3 regions of the Streptomyces sp. WZ-12 genome follow, and region 1 is predicted to be linked to each of the others. Evidence: riboswitches for the same ligand, from Rfam matches in the RefSeq annotation. Region 1 holds a riboswitch; each other region holds the start of a gene.
The links. Region 1 has a riboswitch for magnesium ahead of PV796_RS37705 (NRAMP family divalent metal transporter). Riboswitches for the same ligand answer to the same signal wherever they lie in the genome.
Positions count from the first base shown of each region.

Region 1 (4,435 bases):
CCGACGTGCGAGTGGACAGTCGGTGCACCGTCAGGCCGGACGGCAGAGTCAGCGTGCTCGCGCAAGTCGCCCTCACCCCGGACGCCTCCGCCACCGCCGCGCTGGAACGGCTCGTCGTCCACCTGACCCGCGAGCCCGGTGTACGCAACGTGCGCTGGCACCTGCACACCAAGAACACCCCCTCGGCCCCTCCCCGGCCACCCGGTCCGGACGACGAGAAACCCTCCCAGGGAACGGCCTGAGCGGGGACAACCCGAGCGAGCGCCGCTGCGCGGACTTCGTAGCAGCCCCTCGGCCTTTGCTGATCGGCCACCCGGGCCACGCACGCCACTTTCGACGTCGGAGCAGGCTTCCGTGCAGGCGGCTCGCGCGGGGTCAGACCGTCCGCAGGCATGGGACTTTTCCTCAACTGCGTTGATTTCTTGGGGGGTTGTTGAAGCGGTGTTCATTTGCGCGGTGACGCAAGTGGGGTAGCGTTCCGGTGGCTGGAAACGGGCACCTCGTTCGGTGAGGCGTCTGCACGGATACAGGCCACTGACCCGACGACGTCGAGAGACGCCCAGGATCAGGACAGGTCTCCTCGGCTTAAGGGGTGACCCCAAGTGGCTTCCCGCCCGTCCGGGTGGGGATACGCCGTGCAGTGTCGAAGCTCTTACGTGGAGGGTGTCTGTCCGGCGCAGGCAGGAAGGCTTCCCTGTCGTGAGCGTAACGACGCATCCAATATTGGAGGTGGTCAGGATGGTTCCTGATGGACATACGCGGCCTCACATGCAGCCTGGCCTCGTGAAGGTAGACGCCTGAGTCATTCCCTCGCGCTGTGACCGCGCGTGAGGCGTGCCGCGCATTCCACGGTCAACGGGATGCCGCGCGGCGGCTCGCTTTCGTTCCAGCGGCGCCGCCAGACGTCCGCCCGTTGGCTCTTCATCGCTCTTCAACGGCTCGCCATGGAGCCGTTTTTCGCCACGCCCGTACGCGGGTGCTCCCGCCTGTGGGCGTACGGTTCAGGGAGGCAGATACATGGCTTTTGGCATCACTCGGCAGACTCCCGATCAAGATCCCCGTCAGGAAGGGAGCCGTGCCCTTGTTGGCACGGCGGTGCAGGATCCCGCGCATGTCGGGGACATCGTCGGTGCGTTGGGAACCATCCGCCAAGGGGACAGCGGTCGGCGGCGGTCGTGGGGGCAGCGCATCCGCGCGCTACTGGTGATCATGGGGCCCGGACTGATCGTGATGGTCGGGGACAACGACGCCGGCGGCGTGTCGACGTACGCTCAGGCAGGCCAGAACTACGGCATGAAGCTGCTGTGGACCCTGGCTTTGCTGATCCCGGTGCTCTACGTCAACCAGGAGATGGTGGTCCGTCTCGGAGCGGTCTCCGGTGTCGGGCACGCCCGGCTGATCTTCGAACGGTTCGGCACGTTCTGGGGTGCCTTCAGCGTCGGTGATCTGTTCCTGGTCAACGCGCTGACGATCGTGACCGAGTTCACCGGCGTCTCCCAGGCACTGAGCTACTTCGGGATACCCGCGTACGTGGCCGTCCCGATGGCTGCCGTGCTGCTGTTCGCCGTGGTGGCCGGGGGGTCCTTCCGGCGCTGGGAGCGGTTCTTGTTCCTGCTGATCGCGGTGAACGTGGTGATGTTCCCCATGGCGCTGCTGGCTCATCCGAAGGTCGGCACGGCCGCTCAGGGTTTGATCCCGCAGTTCCCCGGCGGGCTCGACTCCACGCTGCTGCTCGTGATCGTCGCCATCGTCGGTACCACCGTCGCCCCGTGGCAGCTGTTCTTCCAGCAGTCGAACGTGGTGGACAAGCGGATCACGCCGCGTTGGATCCGTTACGAGCGCGCGGACCTGTGGATCGGCATCGCTGTCGTCATGGCCGGCGGTGCGGCGATCATGGCGACCGCGGCCTTCGTCTTCCACGGCACGGACCTGTTCGGTCAGTTCAGCGACGCCGGTGGTGTGGCGAACGGGCTGCGGGAACACGGAAGTTCGGCCCTGGGGGCGCTGTTCGCGATCCTCCTGCTGGACACCGCCCTCATCGGCGCCAACGCCGTGGGACTGGCCACCGCCTACACCTTCGGGGACACCTTCAAAAAGCGGCACTCGCTGCACTGGAAGATGTCCGAGGCTCCCTTGTTCTACGTCGGTTACGCCCTCCTGATCGGCATCTCCGCCACGGTCACACTCGCGGCGAACGACCAGGTCCAGGGCCTGATCACCCAGGGCGTCCAGGCACTGGCGGGGGTCCTGCTCCCTTCGGCAACCGTCTTCCTCGTCCTGTTGTGCAACGACCGGCCGGTGCTGGGCCCGTGGGTGAACACCGCCAAGCAGAACATCGTCGCGGGCCTGATCGTCTGGACGCTGGTGCTGCTCTCACTGGCACTGACCGCGGCCACCTTCTTTCCGAACCTGACCACAACGCAATGGGAGGTCGGTCTCGCTGCCGGCGCGGCCGTCGGCGCTGTCGGCGGGACCTTCGTTGCCCTGCGGTCGCGGCATGCGGCGAACGTCGCCGCCGCGCGCGTGGCCGCTTGGCTACACGCCATGGACCAGGATGATCCAGCCGTACCCGAACCCCTGAGCAAGGCAGACCGCAAGGCGTTGCTGGAGGCCGACCGCAAGGCGTGGCGCACCCCCGCACTCTCCGCCCTGGAGAAGCCGAAGTTCTCCCCCCTGCGCCGAGCCGGGCTGCTCACGCTGCGCGGTTACCTGGTCATTGCGGTCGGCTTGGTCATCGTCAAAATTGCCCAACTGGCCGCAGGACACTGACCGTCGGCCCGCAGCCACTTCGTGGGGCGGCAAACGGCCGCCCCACGCATCCCTCTGGCACGACAACGTGTCACCGGAAGTGCACTGTGCCTGGACGGCCGTCCCGTCCCGGTGGCGGTCCCGCCGCAGTTCGTCCGCACGGCGCTGCGTCGAGTGTCGGTAGGGGCGGCGTGGGCATCTCACGCGTGCCCGTGGTGCGGTGTGCGCCGGGTGTAACGCCAGGCACTCGCGGCTCGTGACGGAATCGAAATTCGATCTTCCTAAGCTGCTGTCTCTGGGCTGCTGCCGCTGACGGGGGCAGTCCGGCTCAAGGGAGTGGACACGCCGCGGAGTGGAGTTTTGGTGGCAACTGGCGCGAAGGACGGCAGCGTCCGTACGGTCTGTTCGTACTGCGGGGTGGGCTGCGGGATCGTTCTGGACGTGGCGCGGGACCCTGCCGACGGTCGGCTCCGTGGGGCGAAGGTGTCCGGGGACAAGGCGCACCCCGCCAATTCCGGCCGGCTGTGCACCAAGGGGGCGACCAGCGCGGACGTGATGGCCGCTCCGGGGCGGGCGGCGAAGGCGCTGGTGCGTGCCGAGCGCGGCGCCGAGCCCGTTGAGACGGACGTGGACGAGGCCATCGAGTCGGTCGCGGGCCGGCTGCGGACGATCCTCGACGCGCACGGGCCGGACGCCTTGTCCTTCTACGTCTCCGGGCAGATGTCCCTGGAGGCGCAGTACTTGGCGAACAAGCTGGCCAAGGGCTTTGTGCGCACCAACCAGATCGAGTCCAACTCCCGGCTGTGCATGGCCTCCGCCGGAACCGGCTACAAGCTGTCGCTGGGCGCGGACGGCCCACCCGGTTCCTACCGGGACTTCGACCGCGCGGACGCGTTCTTCGTCATCGGCGCCAACATGGCCGACTGCCACCCGATCCTGTTCCTGCGGATGATGGACCGGGTGAAGTCGGCGGGCGCCAAGCTGATCGTCGTCGACCCGCGCCGCAACGCCACCGCCGACACGGCCGACCTCTTCCTCCAGATCAGGCCCGGCACGGACCTGGCCCTGCTCAACGGCCTGCTGCACCTGCTGGTGGCGAACGGCCACACCGACGAGGAGTTCATCACCGAGTTCACCGAGGGCTGGGAGGAGATGCCCGTCTTCCTCGCGGACTATCCGCCCGAGAAGGTCGCGGAGATCACCGGCATCCCCGAAAGCGACATCCGCCGGGCCGCGCAATGGATCGGCGAGGCCGGCGAGTGGATGAGCTGCTGGACCATGGGCCTGAACCAGTCCACCCACGGCACCTGGAACACCAATGCCCTGGTCAACCTGCACCTCGCCACCGGTGCCATCTGCCGCCCGGGGTCCGGCCCCTTCTCGCTGACCGGCCAGCCCAACGCCATGGGCGGACGCGAGATGGGCTACATGGGACCGGGCCTGCCCGGGCAGCGCTCCGTACTGGTCGACTCCGAGCGCGCGTTCATCGAGAACCTGTGGAACATCCCCGAGGGCACGCTGCGTACCGAGGTCGGGCGCGGCACGGTCGAGATGTTCGAGCGGTTGGCCGCGGGCGACATCAAGGCGTGCTGGATCATCTGCACCAACCCGGTCGCCTCGGTGGCCAACCGCAAGAGCGTCATCGCCGGTCTGGAGGCCGCCGAACTCGTCATCACCCAGGACGTGT
Region 1 covers NZ_CP118574.1:8,603,528-8,607,962, reverse strand. The annotation lists gene PV796_RS37710 (hypothetical protein) at 1-242, shown strand, start outside; M-box (ykoK) riboswitch at 493-670, shown strand; gene PV796_RS37705 (NRAMP family divalent metal transporter) at 1,135-2,769, shown strand; gene PV796_RS37700 (bifunctional nitrate reductase/sulfite reductase flavoprotein subunit alpha) at 3,112-4,435, shown strand, end outside.

Region 2 (4,435 bases), 7.5 Mb from region 1:
GCTCAGCGCGGCCCTCGCGACCAGTTCCTCGGCCAGCGACCGGTCCTCGTCGTCGAACGGCTCCGGCCGTTCCGAGCGCCAGAAGCTGGCCACGCCCAGGATGTTGCCGCGGGCCTTGAGCGACGTGGCGATCAGCGAGTGGACGCCGTACGCCACGATGCGGTCGCCCTGCTCCGGGTCCTGCAAATGCCAGTCGCGGGTCGTCGACAGATCGGGCACGACCTCGGAGTGTCCGCCGACCATGCCGCGCGCCTGCGGAGTGCCGCCCACCAACGTGATCGAGGTGCCGGAGGGGCGGAAGGGGTGGTCGGCGCGGATGCCGTGCGTCGCGGTGCGCAGCATCTGGTAGGCGCCGCCGGCGGCCGGCTCGTCGCCGTGCAGGACGGGTGCCGCCAGGTCGACGGTCACGAAGTCGGCGAAGCCCGGCACCGCGACCTCCGCCAGCTCCTCGGCGGTGCGCGCGACGTCCAGGGTGGTGCCGACGCTCACCCCGGCCTCGTACAGCAGCCGCAGCCGTTCGTGGGCGACCTCGGCCCGGCCCGAGAGCAGCCGCAGCTCCGTGGAGTCGCGGATGGTGGCGACCGTCCCCGTGCCGGCGGCGTAGCGGTCGGTGGGCCGCTGGTTCACCGCCAGGAGCCGGCCGCCGGCCTGGTGGATCTCGTCGGTGGCCGCGCGGCCGGAGGACAGCAGCTCGGCCAGCCCCGGGGCGAGGTCCGGCAGCCGGGCCACCTCCTGTCCCTCGGCGTCCTCGGGCAGTGCCAGCAGCCGTCTGGCCTCGTCGTTGGCCAGCAGCAGCCGCCCGTCGCCGCTGACGATGACCACGCCCTCCCGGACGGCGTGCAGTACCGCCTCGTGGTGCTCGTACATGCGGCCCATCTCGACGGACCCCAGCCCGCGGGTCTGACGTCGCAGCCTGGTGGTGATCACCCAGGTGGCGGCGGTGGCGAGCACCAGCGCCGCGGCGCTGATGCCGAAGATCGCCGGGAGGTGGGCGGCGATGGCGCGGCTGACGCTCGCCACCTTCATCCCCGCGGACACCAGGCCCACCACCGAGCCGTGGGCGTCGGTGACCGGGACCACGGCCTGCACCTCGTGTCCGAGCGGGCCGTTCACGCTCTCCACCGCCACCTTGCCGGCCAGCGAGGGCTTGATGTCGCCGACGAAGCGCTTGCCGATCTCCGCGGGCTCGGGGTGGGTGTAGCGGATGCCGTGGGTGTTCATCACGACGATGAAGTCGACCCGCGCGCGGTTCCGGGCGGCCTCGGTGAGGGGTTGCAGCGTCTTCGTCGGGTCGGGGGAACGGAGCGCGGCCGGCAGCCCGGGGGAGTGCGCGAAGGTCTCCGCGACGGCCACCGAGCGGTTGCGCGCCTCCTGCTCGGCGTCGTGCCGGGAGGTCAGCAGCAGCGCCCCCAGTACGCCCAGGACCACCAGGAGACCGACGACGAGTTGGAGCAGGAAGACCTGCCCCGCGACGCTCTGCGGGCGTCGTTCGGTCAGTGACCGTACCGTTGCGCGCCGATATCGGCCGGACCCTGCGGCCATGCTGCTATTTCTAACACTCCCGGGGCAGGGCTGCCCATGGATGCGCGGCGATCCGTTACGGAACGTGATCGAGGGGGCGGCTTGCGCACTCCCCGGCGTTGGTGCGGGATGGCGTCTCGACCGAGGAGCGCGGGTCCGGGCGGTCGGGCCTGATGGGTGGGAGTAGCGGGAGGGACCGGTGGATGGTGTCTGGTGGGCGCAGCCGCGGGCACCGTCTGGGGCTTCCCGTTCGCGGAGTCCGCGGCGCCGTCCAACTCGGCCCGAGCGGCGCGCAGTTGCCCTGTTCGTCACCCCAACCGCTGGGTGGCCGTGCCGGGTTCGCCGACGCGTCCGCCGTCAAGGTTCGGTCAAGTAGTTGCGTCCATGTGCAAGTAGACCGGTATGCTGCTGGGCATTCGAGGAAATCGAAGGCACCTCGTTCGGTGAGGCGTCTGCACGGACACAGGCCACTGACCCCACGACGTCGAGAGACGCCCAGGTTCAGGACAGGTCTCCCCGGGTTAAGGGGTGACCCCAAGTGGCTGCCCCGGCAAGGGGATTACGCCGTGGAGTGCCAAAGCTCTGACGAGTAGGGGTGAGCCGGCCCGTGCGCCGGTCCGCTCCTTGCCGTGCCCGTGATGGCGCCCCGGGCGCCCCGGCCGGGAGGAGGCGAGGGACATGGACGGCCATTGCAGTAGTCCGGGCCACAGTTGGCCCCGCACCCGTATGTCCTCGTTGACCTCCGGCACGCGGTAACACCCCTCCTCTCCACGCCCGCTTCCGCCCGTCCGCGGCCCCACCGGCACGGCTCCCCGCCGTCCCGGCACCCGGGCTGCCCACTCGCGGAACGGTGCCGCCGCGTGCCCCCGAACCTCCCCCGGACGGGGGACCGGGAGGCCGTCATGACCGAACTGTCCACCACCGCACCGCCCACCCCGACGCCGTCCTCCGCGGTCCTCGACGACGCGCACACCGGCGACATCCGGGGCGCGCTCGGCACCATCCGGCAGGGCGACACCGCCCCGCGCCGGGGCCTGTCCGCCAAGCTCAAGACCCTGTTGGCGATCGTCGGCCCGGGCCTGATCGTGATGGTCGGCGACAACGACGCCGGCGCCTTCGGCACCTACACACAGGCCGGCCAGAACTACGGCACCAGCCTGCTGTGGACCCTGCTGCTGCTCGTCCCCGTGCTCTACGTCAACCAGGAGATGGTGCTCCGGCTCGGCGCCGTCACCGGGGTCGGGCACGCCCGGCTCATCCTGGAGCGGTTCGGGAAGTTCTGGGGCGCGTTCTCGGTCATCGACCTCTTCCTGCTCAACGCCCTCACCCTCGTCACCGAGTTCATCGGCATCACCCTCGCGGTCGGCTACCTCGGGCTGCCGAAGGTGCCGAGCGTGCTGGTGGCGGCGGCGATCGTGGTGATGGCCGCGTCGACCGGCTCGTTCCGCCGGTTCGAGCGCACCGCGATAGCCCTGTGCGCGGGGTCGCTGCTGCTGGTGCCGATCTACTTCATCGTGCACCCGCCGGCGGCGCAGATGGCGCACGACTTCGTCGTCCCGGGCCTGCCGCACCACTCCCAACTGTCGGACGTGATGCTGCTGATCATCGCCATCGTGGGGACCACCGTCGCCCCCTGGCAGCTCTTCTTCCAGCAGTCCTACGTCATCGACAAGCGCATCACCCCGCGCTTCATGCGCTACGAGAAGGCCGACCTGTGGATCGGCATCGCCGTCGTGGTCGTCGGCGCCGCCGCGATGATGGGGTTCTGCGCGGCCGCGTTCGCCGGGCACGGCGAGTTCGGCAACTTCACCGACGCCGAGGACGTGGCCGCCGGCCTGACGAAGTACGCCGGCCGGACCGCCGGCGTGCTGTTCGCCATCGCCCTGCTGGACGCCTCCATCATCGGCGCCTCGGCCGTCTCGCTCTCCACCGCCTACGCCATCGGCGACGTGCTGGGCCTGAAGCACTCGCTGCACCGCGGCGTGCGCAGCGCCAAGGGCTTCTACGCGGTCTTCGCCGGGCTCATCCTGGCCGCCGCGGTCATCGTGGTCATCCCCGGCTCCCCGCTCGGGCTGCTCACCGAGGGCGTGCAGACCCTCGCCGGGGTGCTGCTGCCCTCCGCCTCGGTCTTCCTGCTGCTGCTCTGCAACGACAAGGCCGTGCTCGGACCGTGGGTCAACGGGCGGGCGATGAACGTCTTCACGTCCTTCGTCGTCGCCGTCCTGGTCGCCCTCTCCATCATCCTGACCGCCGCCGTGCTGTTCCCGCACATCAGCTCGGACGCGATCCTCGACATCATGGGCGTCTGCGGCGTCGCCGGCATCCTCGCCCTCGGCTACGCCGAGGCTCGCCGGCGCCGCAAGGGCTGGGCACTGGCCGCGCGCGTGGACCGCACGGGCAAGGAGGAGTGGCGGATGCCGCCGCTCGACCACCTGCCCACGCCGATCATCTCCACCGGCCGCAAGGTGGGCCTCACCGCCCTGCGGGCCTATCTGCTGGCCGCGATGGTCCTGGTCGCCGTCCGCATCGTGCAACTCGCCCTGGGGCACTGAGCGTTGTCACGCGCGTAGTCCGGGATGGCGTGTCCGCCGTTTCACCGTCCCGGGGCCGGCCAGTCACCCGCACTCCTGCCGGCCGGCAAGCCCACACCGCACCGAACAGAGAGGGGAGGGCAGCAGTCATGCGCCTCCTGAACCAACTGAACCAACTGGACCGACTCCCGCGTCCCCGTACCGGTTCCGATCGGCGCCGCGATCGGCAGGCCGTCCCCGACCACCGCTGCCCGCGGGTCCGACTGGCCCTGCACGACGGGGCCGAGCGCACCTACCTGTTGGAAACGCCGGACAACTGCACGCTCTGCCCGGGCCCGCAGACGTCCTACGAGCCGCGGGTCCACCTGGCCTACCTCCTCGCC
Region 2 covers NZ_CP118574.1:1,108,963-1,113,397, reverse strand. The annotation lists gene PV796_RS04530 (SpoIIE family protein phosphatase) at 1-1,542, opposite strand, end outside; M-box (ykoK) riboswitch at 1,950-2,123, shown strand; gene PV796_RS04525 (NRAMP family divalent metal transporter) at 2,424-4,073, shown strand; gene PV796_RS04520 (hypothetical protein) at 4,202-4,435, shown strand, end outside.
Region 2: it holds a riboswitch for magnesium, as region 1 does, so the genes downstream of both, PV796_RS04525 (NRAMP family divalent metal transporter) here and PV796_RS37705 (NRAMP family divalent metal transporter) in region 1, are expected to answer to the same signal.

Region 3 (4,435 bases), 7.0 Mb from region 1:
CAGTCGTCGCGGCCGGTGCGGTCCACCGGCCGGCCGCCGCGCGCCCAGCCCTTGCGGCGGCGCCGCAGCTCCGCGTACCCCAGCGCCAGCACCCCGGCCGCGCCGCAGCCGGCCATGATGCCGAGGATGGCGGAGGCGCCGATGTCCGGGAAGAGCACGGCGGCGGTGAGGATGACCGAGAGGGTGACCAGGACGCCGACGACGGCGGCCGTGAAGGCGTTGGTGCGGCGGCCGTTGACCCACGGGCCGAGCACCGTGCGGTCGTTGCACAGCAGGAGCAGGAAGACCGACGCGGACGGCAGCAGCACCCCGGCCAGCGTCTGCACGCCCTCGGTGAGCAGGCCGAGCGGGGAGCCGGGGATCAGCACGATCGCGGCGGCCGCGGCGACCAGCCCGGCGTAGACGGCGTAGAAGCCCTTGGCGCCGCCGATGCCGCGGTGCAGGGAGTGCTTGATGCCGAAGACATCGCCGATGGCGTAGGCGGTGGACAGGGAGACGGCGAAGGCGCCGATGATCGAGGCGTCGAGCAGGGCGATGGCGAAGAGGACCCCGGCCAGTTTGCCGGCGTGCGCGGCCAGGCCGTGCGCGATGCCGGCGGTGTCGGTGAACGCGCCGACGCCGTGGGTGCCGGCGAAGGCGGCGGCCGTGCACCCCATCAGGGCGGCGCCGCCGATCACCACGATGGCGATGCCGATCCACAGGTCGGCCTTCTCGTACGACATGAAGCGCGGCGTGATGCGCTTGTCGATGACGTAGGACTGCTGGAAGAAGAGCTGCCAGGGGGCGACGGTGGTGCCGACGATGCCGATGATCAGCAGCATCACGGTGGACAACTGGCCGGCGCCGCCGGGGAGATGGGGGACGACGAAGTCGTGGGCCATCTGACCGGTGGACGGGTGGACCATGAAGTAGAGCGGGACGAGCAGCAGCGAGGCCGCGCACAGTCCGATGGCGATCCGCTCGAACCGCCGGAACGATCCGGTGAAGGCGGAGGCGATGATCACGGCGGCGGCCAGCACCACCGCGCCGACCTTCGGCAGGCCCAGGTAGCCGGCGGCCAGCGTGATGCCGATGAACTCCGTGACCAGGGTGAGGGCGTTGAGCAGGAAGAGGTCGATGACCGAGAACGCGCCCCAGAACTTCCCGAACCGCTCCAGGATGAGCCGGGCGTGCCCGACCCCGGTGACGGCGCCGAGCCGGAGCACCATCTCCTGGTTGACGTAGAGCACCGGCACCAACAGGAGCAGGGTCCACAGCAGATGCGTGCCGTAGTTCTGGCCGGCCTGGCCGTAGGTGGCGAAGGCGCCGGCGTCGTTGTCGCCGACCATCACGATCAGGCCCGGGCCGACGATCGCCAACAGGGTCTTGAGCTTGGCGGACAGGCCCCGGCGCGGGGCGGTGTCGTCGTGCCGGATGGTGCCGAGCGCGCCGCGGATGTCGCCGATGTGCGCGTCGTCGAGGACGGCGGTGGGCGGCGCCGTCGGGGGCGCGGCGGGGGCCGTGGGGCGGATGGTGGTCTCGGTCATGGCTACCTCCCAAGTGCCCCTTGAAGGGGCGGAGTTGGGGGCACGCTGCAGCCATCCTCCCTGCGCGGGCGCGCAGCACGACCTCCCGTGCCGGCGGCGGGCCGTACGGGGCGTGATGCGGCGGGATGCCGCGCAGGGAAGGTGGTTACCGCGTGCCGGAAGAATGCGAGGGCAGGCGGAGCAGGGGCCGTTGATGGCCCGGACTACTGCATTCCATGTCTCTCGCCTCCTTCCGGTCGGGGCGCCTGGGTGCGCCGTCGTCGATCCGGTAAGGAGCGGACCAGTCGCCGTCGACTGGTTCACCCCCACTCGTCAGAGCTTTGGCACGTCACGGCGTAGCCCCGTGCGGGGCAGCCACCTGGGGTCACCCCTTGGGCCGGGGAGACCTGTCCTGATCCGGAGCGTCTCTCGACGGGTGGGATCAGTGGCCTGTGTCCGTGACGACGCCTCACCGAACGAGGTGACCGCTGTCAAAACCTCTAGGAGCTTAGACCTGCCGGCGGAGGTACTTGCGCGGAAGTGCAAGTTTTTGACCGACTCTTAACCAAGCGGCCACCTTTGGATCCCGCCGCCCCGGCCGAGCCGCTGGACACCGCCCGGCTCCCGGGTGAGCATGATCCGCATGTCCGAGCACCCCCGGCCCGACGAGGCGGGCGACCGCGGCACCCCGGCCGAGCGACTGGACCTCATCGAGGCGCTGTTGGCGCCGGCGGTGGCGGGGTGGGACGAGGCCGGGCGGCGGCTGCGGCCGGCCTGGCGACGGGTCACCCGCGGCGAACCCCGCTGGCCGTCGACGCTGGCGGTGCTGGTGGCGGTGGTGCTCCAGTGGCGGCTGCCGGCGCGGCTGGCGATCCATCCGGGGTGGCTGCTGCCGGGGCTGGAGACGGTGCTGCTGCTCGTCCTGGTGGCGGCCGACCCGGTCCGCATCGAGCGGGCCTCCCGGCTCTACCGGTGGGCGGGGCTGGCGTTGATCGCGTTGATCAGCGCGGCGAACGGCTGGTCCGCGGTGCACCTGGTGATCGGCCTGGTGCGCGGCACGGAGGGCGAGGACGCCGCGGCGCTGCTGGCCACCGGCGGCGCCATCTGGGTCACCAACGTCCTCGCCTTCGCGCTCTGGTACTGGGAGTGGGACCGCGGCGGACCGGTCGCCCGGGTCCATGCGGTGCGCCGCTACCCCGACTTCCTCTTCCCGCAGATGGCGACGCCGGCGCTGGCCCCGGAGCACTGGGAGCCGCAGTTCGCCGACTACCTGTACCTGTCCTTCACCAACGCCACCGCGTTCAGCCCGACCGACGTGATGCCGCTGACCCGTTGGGCGAAGCTGCTGATGCTGTTGCAGTCGGCGGTCTCGCTGCTGACCGTCGTGCTCGTGGTGGCCCGCGCGGTGAACATCCTCAAGTGACGTGCCGTCAGGCGTCGTTGGCGGCGAAAAGGCTGCGGCCCGGTGTGTGAAGGTCGCGTTGCGAGGGTATGGCGACGTCATGACGGGGTGATGAGACCGCCGTGAGAAGACGATGAACATGTGCGTGAAGATGCAAATACTTGGCGAAGCCTTGACCGCGCGGGCCGTGACCAATCGATGATGCGTCTCTGACCTGCGGTTTTGTCTCACGGCGTTGAAGATCCCGAAAACAATCTCCGCCCGGAGTCAATTCTTTCCCACGTCATGGTTGGGCTCCGCGGTCGGTTTGCCCGTGCGGCCTGCCCAAGTGGCCCGCCGGGGCTTTCACAACGTGTTCGAATACTGGATTGGGGTGCGCGACCGGCGAACCCGTGCCTGGTCAGCGGCATCTGTAGGGGCGAATGTCCGAGGGTCTCCACCCACCGGCACCGAACAAAGGCATATCGATGTCGTCGCCCCTTCTCGAATCGTCCTTCGAGCCGTCAGAGCCCGCGGCTCCGCGGGCGGTATACCGCACCGCCGGCACCCCCGCCCCGCGGACTCTGCTCGACGTGCTCGACGCCACCGCCGCCGCACACCCCCAGGCGCTCGCCCTGGACACCGGCGCCGAGGCGATCACCTACCACGACCTGTGTAGCGAGATCGAACGACGCGCGCGACAGCTCCGGCAGCAAGGGATCGGCCCCGGTGACCGGGTCGGCGTGCGCGTGCCGTCCGGAACCGCCGAGCTGTACCTCTCGATCCTCGCCGTCCTGCGCAGCGGCGCCGCATACGTACCGGTCGACGCCGATGACCCCGACGAGCGGGCCGCCACCGTCTTCCGGGAGGCCGCCGTCTGCGCCGTCCTCGGCCCGGACGCCCCGCCGCTCGGACTGGCCCGGCCCACCGGGGCGCAGCGGCCCCCGGCCCCCGAGGACGACGCCTGGATCATCTTCACTTCGGGTTCGACCGGCGCGCCCAAGGGCGTTGCCGTCAGCCACCGTTCGGCCGCCGCGTTCGTCGACGCCGAGGCCGGCCTCTTCTGCCAGGACCGGCCGCTGGGCCCCGGCGACCGGGTGCTGGCCGGGCTGTCCGTCGCCTTCGACGCCTCCTGCGAGGAGATGTGGCTGGCCTGGCGGAACGGTGCCTGCCTGGTCCCCGCCCCCCGCTCGCTGGTCCGGGCCGGCCACGAGCTCGGCCCGTGGCTGGTCGAGCGCGGCATCACCGTGGTCTCCACCGTCCCCACCCTCGCCGCGCTCTGGCCGGACGAGTCGATGCACCGGGTCCGCCTGCTGATCGTGGGCGGCGAGTCCTGCCCCGCCGGGCTCGTCGACCGCTTCGCCGGCCCCGGCCGCGAGATGTGGAACACCTACGGCCCCACCGAGGCCACCGTCGTCGCCTGCGCCGCCCGCCTCCAGCCGGGCCAACCGGTCCGCATCGGCCTGCCGTTGGAAGGCTGGCAGCTCGCCGTCGTCGACCGCGAGGGCCGGCCGGTGTCCTACGGCGAGGAGGGCGAGCTGATCATCGG
Region 3 covers NZ_CP118574.1:1,642,787-1,647,221, reverse strand. The annotation lists gene PV796_RS07025 (NRAMP family divalent metal transporter) at 1-1,526, opposite strand, end outside; M-box (ykoK) riboswitch at 1,823-1,993, opposite strand; gene PV796_RS07020 (hypothetical protein) at 2,149-2,928, shown strand; gene pls (epsilon-poly-L-lysine synthase Pls) at 3,375-4,435, shown strand, end outside.
Region 3: it holds a riboswitch for magnesium, as region 1 does, so the genes downstream of both, PV796_RS07025 (NRAMP family divalent metal transporter) here and PV796_RS37705 (NRAMP family divalent metal transporter) in region 1, are expected to answer to the same signal.